Linked DNA regions of Butyricimonas faecihominis. The protein of the gene in region 1 binds, or shares a complex with, the protein of each later gene. Links are inferred from orthologs where the notes say so. Each region holds a gene or a part of one and is shown on either strand. Other genes may lie near its edges.

What was found.
Region 2: the proteins of prfA (region 1) and prmC are in contact, whole or in part, in a crystal structure (PDB 2B3T), measured with the Escherichia coli proteins. The link is inferred for Butyricimonas faecihominis from one-to-one orthologs.

Annotation. Positions count from the first base shown.
Region 1 is NZ_AP028155.1:4,503,007-4,507,293, forward strand. What follows is about bases 758-3,629. They hold prfA (peptide chain release factor 1), read left to right. Parts: upstream 758-1,586; coding sequence 1,587-2,672; downstream 2,673-3,629. Other genes in these bases: R8806_RS18660 (zinc-dependent metalloprotease), read left to right, coding at 758-1,432; pyrF (orotidine-5'-phosphate decarboxylase), read left to right, coding at 2,712-3,539. In the rest of the region: more of R8806_RS18660, read left to right, coding at 1-757; R8806_RS18675 (AAA family ATPase), read right to left, coding at 3,882-4,287. UniProt on the Escherichia coli protein: Peptide chain release factor 1 directs the termination of translation in response to the peptide chain termination codons UAG and UAA.
Region 2 is NZ_AP028155.1:2,268,586-2,272,427, reverse strand. What follows is about bases 837-3,819. They hold prmC (peptide chain release factor N(5)-glutamine methyltransferase), read left to right. Parts: upstream 837-1,889; coding sequence 1,890-2,750; downstream 2,751-3,819. Other genes in these bases: R8806_RS09475 (Crp/Fnr family transcriptional regulator), read right to left, coding at 3,220-3,819; R8806_RS09480 (regulatory protein RecX), read left to right, coding at 2,763-3,218; cls (cardiolipin synthase), read right to left, coding at 837-1,832. Outside these bases: R8806_RS09495 (bifunctional UDP-N-acetylmuramoyl-tripeptide:D-alanyl-D-alanine ligase/alanine racemase), read right to left, coding at 1-165; more of cls, read right to left, coding at 378-836; more of R8806_RS09475, read right to left, coding at 3,820-3,842. UniProt on the Escherichia coli protein: Methylates the class 1 translation termination release factors RF1/PrfA and RF2/PrfB on the glutamine residue of the universally conserved GGQ motif, i.e. on 'Gln-235' in RF1 and on 'Gln-252' in RF2.

The DNA.
Region 1 (4,287 bases):
TTACGGTAATATCATCCAGTTGATCAACAACTGGCGTTTCGTGCAGACCGCCCAACTTGATCCTTCCGTGAGAGGCAAGAAATTGCCGGATGACGTGGTGAAAGCCTCTTTGATCTACGTGGTGGCACACGAAGTAGGTCATTGCTTGGGATTCATGCACAACATGGCCTCTTCGGCAGCTTTCCCGGTTGATTCGTTGCGTTCTGCATCGTTTACTCAAAAATACGGGACGACACCTTGTATCATGGATTACGCTCGTTTCAATTACGTGGCGCAACCCGGGGATAAGGGCGTGAAATTGACTCCCCCGAATTTGGGTGTTTATGACGAGTTCTTGATTAAATGGAATTATCAATATATTCCCGGAACGAGAGACGAGTGGGAGGAACAACCTATCGTGGAACAATGGGTGGACGAACATGCGGGAGACCCGATTTATCGTTATGGTCGCCAACAGATACAAAGCCGTTATGACCCGAGTGCTATCGAGGAAGACTTGGGTGATGACCCGATGAAAGCCAGCGAGTATGGTGTGAAGAATCTGAAGTATATTCTTTCCAATTTGCAAGGATGGATTAAAGACGATCCGGATTATTCTCACCGTCAGGCCCTGTATGGTCAGATTATGACACAATATTATCGTTATCTGAAGAACGTGATGTATAATATCGGGGGAATCTATCTGACAGAAGTGAAAGAAGGTACTCCGGGTAAGCGTTATGAGGCTGTGCCGAAAGCTCGTCAGAAAGCATCTATGGCGTGGGTGTTGAAACAGTTTAAATCCATGGATTGGTTGAATAATGCGGAATTGAAGGCTCACTTCCCGTTAAGTGTTGACGGGAGTGCAATCGTTCGGAGTCGAGTGGCCGGGGATATTCAGGGATTGATCGGTAACGTGATTCTTTCTTCTCACGTGGCATCCTCTCCTTACTCGATTAATGAGTTTATGACGGATCTTTATAATGGTACGTGGAGTAACTTGTTACAAGGGAAGGCATTGACAGAGGGAGACAAGATTTTGCAAAATACGATGGTGGATATGGTCTGTGCATCATTGAATGATGGCGGTACCAAGAAAAGCGCCTCTCCTTTTGGTTTTGTACCTTCTGTTGACGAGATCGTGGCTTACGGGTTGGATGAGAGTGGTTTGATCAGTCGTTTTGCCGACCAGTTCCGTGCGGTTGATGAAGAATATGGCCGGGGATACGTGGCCTCAAATATGGTGGCCGATCAGTTCGGAACTCCCGGTTACGGTTGGCAGAGAACGGTTGCCACGACGGCAATTGACGATTCCAAGGCCTATTTGCAGGATATGGCCGTGAAATCCCGGAATTTATTAAGAAGTAAAATAGGAGGAATGTCCGGAAACGCGAAAGTACATTATCAGGCTCTTCTTATCAAATTAAACAATGCGTTGAAGGACAAACTATAGTGTATGTTTTCTAGTTTGTGTTCAGAGTATGACGTCTGAAATTGATCCGGGGCAGTTCGTTTATCGAGCTGCCCCTTGTCATGTGGAATAGAATCCTTTTGAAAGCTATTAATAATTTATTAAATTCGCGTTCGATTATAATTTAGATATATATATGAGCGACAATTCCCTATTAGAGAAATTAGAGACATTTTATATTCGTTTCCGTGAGATCGGGCAGTTGATAACCGACCCGGAGGTGATACAGGACATGAATCGTTTTGTGAAGTTGAATAAAGAGTATCGTGATCTGGAACAGATCGTGGAGGCGGGAGACGAGTTGAAACGTGCGGTGAGTTCTTATGATGAGGCACAGGAAATATTAAACACGGAGACCGATAAGGAACTGAAAGAGATGGCCGAGATGGAGATCGAGGAGCTGGATGCCAAGATTCCCGAATTGGAGTCGAAGGTGAAAATGTTGTTGGTACCAGCTGATCCGGAGGATTCAAAGAACGTGATTCTTGAAATTCGTGCTGGAACCGGGGGTGACGAGGCCAGTCTTTTCGCGGGGGATTTGTTCCGTATGTATACGAAATTTTGCGAGTCCAAACGTTGGAAAATAGAAATAACCAATTACAGTGAAGGAACTTCCGGGGGATACAAGGAAATTGTGGCGAACATCACGGGTGACGGTGTTTACGGGATTATGAAATACGAGTCGGGAGTACACCGCGTACAGCGTGTTCCGGCAACAGAGACTCAAGGACGGGTTCATACCTCTGCGGCCACGGTGGCTGTACTGCCGGAGGCAGAAGAAGTGGATGTGGTGTTGAATCCAGCAGATATTCGGAAAGATACTTACTGTTCTTCCGGTCCCGGGGGGCAGTCCGTGAACACGACGTATTCCGCTATCCGTTTGACGCATATTCCCACGGGTATCGTGGTGACTTGTCAGGACGAGAAGTCGCAGTTGAAGAACTTGGCGAAAGCAATGACCGAGTTGCGCTCTCGTATTTACGCGATCGAGCATCAGAAATATTTAGACGAGATAGCTACAAAACGGAAAACAATGGTTTCCACGGGTGATCGTTCCGCCAAGATTCGTACTTACAATTATCCGCAAGGACGTGTGACGGATCATCGTATCAATCTGACGCTTTATAACTTGGCTGCCGTTATGGATGGCGAGTTGGGCGAAATTATCGAGAAATTGCAGATCGAGGAGAACACGGAAAAATTGAAGGAAAGCGGATTTTAAAGATAAAAGTTAAAAACTAAAAGATAAAAGTTAGAAGGTATGACTTATAACGAGTTATTTGAACAGGTAAAAAAGAAAAAGTCCTTCCTTTGCGTGGGCTTGGATTCAGATATAAAGAAATTACCTCAACACCTGATGGGAGCGGAGGACCCCGTGTACGAGTTTAATAAAGCTATCGTGGATGCAACGGCAGATGTGGCAATTGCCTATAAACCTAATATCGCATTTTACGAGAGTAACGGGGTTTCCGGGTGGATTACGTTGGAAAAAACGGTGAAATACATCAAATCAAAATATCCCGAGATCTTCTTGATTGCCGATGCTAAACGCGGGGACATTGGAAATACATCCGAGATGTACGCTCGTGCTTTCTTGGAGACGATGGAATTTGATTCTATCACGGTGGCTCCTTATATGGGAGAGGATTCTGTGACCCCGTTCCTAAAATACGAGGGGAAATGGGTGATTCTATTAGCTTTGACTTCTAATAAAGGCGCTTTTGATTTCCAATTCTTTGAGGAGAATGGCGTGAAATTGTATGAACGGGTTTTGCGTAAATCTCAAGAGTGGGGAAATGACCAGAATATGATGTATGTCGTTGGGGCCACGAAAGCAGAAATGTTAAGCGGTATCCGTGAAATCGTTCCGAATCATTTCTTGTTGGTTCCGGGAGTGGGAGCGCAAGGCGGTAGTTTGGAAGAGGTCGCAAAATACGGTATGAACTCCCATTGCGGGTTAATCGTGAACTCTTCTCGCGGGATTATCTTTGCGGATAAGACCGAAAATTTTGCCGTGAGAGCGAGAGAAGAGGCCGTGAAGTTGCAACAACAGATGGCAGAATTGCTTGCTGCCAAAGGGGTGATTTAAGAGAAAGAGATTGAACTATATGTAGGAGGTGTGTTGCTTGGCGACACACCTTTTTGATTTATAAAAAGGGTAATTTTATTATTGTAGAATGCTTGCTAAAATAGGTGGTAATTTGTAGAAAATATTTTCTATAATTAAGGTGTTAACAGATAGGTCTAATCCAAGGAAACACAGGAATGTATTAAAAACTCGTCTCGAAAAGAAAGGTCATGAGTTGACTACAATTTGTAGTCAACTGAAATTGTCCTCGTCCGATTGTAAATATTTATAGAACGGATGTTGTTGATACAGAGTAATTATTTCGGTTAATACCATCTTTCGTTTTTCCCGTTGACGAGATCATCATGGACGATTGGTGGTATGCTTTTTTAGTACGCTGATAACAAATTCTGCACGCTCTTCCGGAGTACCTTTAGGGACGATTATAGGAATGTAGTCTAGTTGTTGGTAGGTGACGAGCATAACATCGTAGGTTTCGACGGCTTCTTGGTAGGTTTGTTTGCGTTCTGAATCGGTTTCGTAGATTTCAGGCCAGGGGGGAAGGATGAATACCTGCGGATTGTAGCGGAAATCTTGAACGGTATGTTGGAGTTCGGGAGATGGGGATTGATGGGTGAGGTGTACGTAAGCGAGGGTGTCGGGGATACCCCGGTCGAAGAAAAGAACAGATTCCTGTTTTTGGTGCTGTTCGAAGGATTCCACGGAGCGGGAAAGCATGAGGTGGGTGTAAGCGGGTATATTTGCCCAA
Region 2 (3,842 bases), 2.2 Mb from region 1 along the record:
TAGTGTACGAATGTAATCGTGTCCGTTATGATTGTTCCCGGTTAAGGCAAAAAATAGGGTATGTTCAGGAGTAACAACAGAACGGCTGTCTATGCTGTATTCCGTGATTTCCACGGGTATCCCGCTATGTAAAGTACCGTTAATGATTTCGGCGATCTCGTTCATAATAATTGAAAATTGAAAATTGAAAATTGAAAATGAGGGATTTGCAATTTTCAATGGTGTTGTTCTTATAACTGCAAAGCTACGGATTTTAGAGGCTCGTTTTACTTGCTTGCTGGAGAAAATTTTGATGTAGGGTGAGGGTGTTGGGGAAATGAGGGAGAGGATGCCGGTTTCTCGCTAAACTCTGACTGAACAGGGATTGAAGTATAGGGTTAGAGCAACGGGGCGAAAAGTCGAGCTAGAGATTCCCGGATTTTATCCCGTTTCGGGCGGAATTTCCAGCGATGGATACTGATTTCGGAACTGCCTTTCAGGTCGTCCAGAAAATCGGAACCGAGTTGGCGACTGACGTTGCGGTCGTAGATGATGAGGTTGACTTCGAAGTTTTGTTCGAAACTACGTATGTCCATGTTGGCAGTACCCACGGAAGATACCAGTCCGTCCATGACGATTACTTTGCTGTGGTTGAATCCTTTACGATATTGAAATACTCTAACCCCGGCTTCCAGTAGTTCCTCCACGTAGGAGCGTGTACACCAGTGCGTGAGTAGCGAGTCGGATTTATACGGGATCATGATACGCACGTCCACGCCGCTCATGGCGGCGGTTTTCAGCGAGTTGATCGTGGTTTCTCCCGGCATGAAATAGGGGGTCGAGATGAAAACGTACTTCTTGGCCATGTTGATTAGCGTGAAGTAGGCTTGTTGAATGGATGTCCAGTCGCTATCGGGACCGGATGCCACGGTTTGAACAACCACGTTGCCATCGACTTTCTTGTTGGGAAGGTATTCCGCCTTGTTCAGTAGAAGTTCCTGACGAACAAAGTACCAGTCAAACAGGAAAACCACTTGCAGGGAGGTGACGGCTTCCCCTTTCACTTTCAGGTGGGTGTCGCGCCAGATACCGATGCCGGGTAATCCGTGCAGATAACGGTCGGCGAAGTTTAACCCGCCAATGAACCCGGTGTCCCCGTCCACGACGACGATTTTCCGGTGGTTCCGGTAGTTCACCTTGTTGGTGAACAAGGGAAAACGCACGGGAAGAAACGGGTAGATCTGAATCCCGGCGACCTGCATCTCTTTGATGTAACGTTTGGGTAATTTCCACGACCCCACGTCATCATAGATCACGCGAACCTCCACGCCTTCCTTGGCTTTCGTGATAAGTAATTCCTTCAGTTTCTCTCCGAGTTCTCCTTTATCAATGATGTAATATTCGAGGTGAATGTATTTTTTGGCTTTGGCGATGGCCTTGAAGATCGAACTGAAGGTGGCCTCCCCGTTGTTGAGAATCTCGACCGTGTTATTCCGGGAGAGAAGGGCTTTGCTGTTGTTCAGGAGTAATGTCATCAACGGTTTCACTGCCTCCATGTCTTCTTTTTTCAACAATTCGGCTTTCTTGATACGTTGTTTCTGGTCTTCGCTCATGTATTGCAACCACTTGAAGTCGCCCAAGCCTTTCATGGAGAACATCTTGATCTTCCGGTAGTTCATGCCGAAATAGATGTAAAAGAGCAGCCCGATACCGGGGGCCAGCACGAGTACGAGTATCCACGCAAGTGTACGTACCGGATTTCTGTTTTCCAGTATGATCGTGTATATGATCGCCAAGATGGTGAGAATATACAGTACAATGCCAATGTCAATCGCAATACCCGTCCAGTTCACGCAATTAAATTTTCAATTTTCAATTTTCAATCTTCAATTAAACCGTATCTTTGTTCCATGAATACGATGTTTGATTTACAGCAATACGCATTACAGAAGCTAAAGGATACTTATACCGAGCATGAAATAAAAGTTTTATGCTCGCTCTCCTTTTGCAAGCTGTTGCATTATACAAATATAGACATACATCTTAAAAAACACGAATTTTTAGCAAAAAGCTTTATCGATAAATTCGTTCAAATCGTGGAGGAGTTAAAAACGGATAAACCGATCCAGTATATATTGGGAGAAACGGAATTTGCCGGTATTGATTTTCAGCTAAATAGCGAAACCTTGATTCCCCGACCGGAGACGGAAGAACTGGTGATGTGGATCGTGGAATCGGGTGTGCAGCCGGGTGCGAGTGTCTTGGATATTGGAACGGGGAGTGGGTGTATCATCGTGTCGTTGGGTAAGTTGTTGAAAGGAGTACGGCTTTGTGGGGTGGATATTTCCCCGGCGGCCGTGCGACAAGCTGCCGACAATGCCCGGAGAAATGGTGTGGAGGTGAAATTTGAAGTACGTGATATATTGCGTTACGAGGAATGGGAATGGCCCGGTTTCGACGTGATCGTGAGCAATCCACCTTATGTGCGGGAGTCGGAGAAGGCGCTTATGCACGATCGGGTGTTGAATTATGAACCCTCTCGGGCTCTTTTCGTGCCGGATACCGACCCGTTAATGTTTTACCGGAAGATTGCCGGATTCGGTCGTGATCATCTGAATCGTGGAGGAGTGCTGTTTTTCGAGATCAACGAGGCTTTTGGGAAAGAAACCGTCGAGTTACTTCGGGAGATGGGGTACGAGGAGGTTGAGTTGCGGAAGGATATTAATGAACGGGAGAGAATGGTGAAAGCCCGGGGAAATTTTAAATTCTAAATTACATCGAAAGTGGATGCGAAGAAAGCGTTGAATATTGTTGCCGGGCAGTGTAGTAAAAAGGAGTATTGTAGTTTTGATATTCTTAAAAAGTTACAGCGGTGGGAGTTAGAGGAAAAGGATATTGCCGCGGTCATGGAGTTTTTGGTGAAGAATCATTTCTTGGATGATACTCGCTTTGCGGAGGCGTATGCCCGGGATAAGCATCGTTTTAATCGCTGGGGAAAGTTGAAAATCATGCAGATGCTCCGGCAAAAGCGTGTGCCGGAACGTATTATCGAACAGGCGTTGTCCTCTTTACCCGATGAGGAAAGTGACGCCACGTGTCTGGCGCTGTTGAAACAAAAGAATCGGGGCCTGAAAGAGGAAGATCCCTATAAACGAAAAGCAAAGCTTTTCCGCTTTGCTTTGAGTCGTGGCTTTGATTATGAAACCATCAGCCGGTGTATCGATCAATTGCAGGATTGAATTATCCCATATCGCTTACTTTTTCCAGCGCTTCCATGTTCGTGATCTTGATTTGCTTGCCGGAAAGTTCCAGTATGCCTTCCGAGGCAAAGTTGGATAGCGTGCGGATGGCATTGGAGGTGGTCATGTTCGAGAGATTGGCCATATCTTCCCGCGAGAGACAAATTTTCAACGTCATGTTATCATCCTCGAACCCGTAAGTGTCTTTCAGCACGAGCAAGGCCTCAGCCAGACGTCCGCGAATATGTTTTTGCGTGAGTGTTACTGTTCGGCGATTCGAGAATCCGAGGTCGGTAGCCAACGCCCGGATCACGTTCATGGCAACATCCGAGTTGCTGCGCACGATACCGAAAATAAGCTCTGTTTTCATGATGCAGACAATGGATTCCTCGAGTGCCTCCGCTGATGCGATGTGCATTTCCTCGGCAAAGAAAGCCCGGTAGCCGATGAATCCGACGGGTTTTGCCATACGCACGATCTGTTCCCGTCCTGCGATACCTTTCTTGGCGATTTTAGCTTTCCCGGTGATCAGACAAATTAACCCGAAAGGTTTATTCCCTTCTTCGTAAATCAAGTCTCCTTTCCTGTACATTTTGCAAATGCTGGTTTGGCGAATAATGCTTT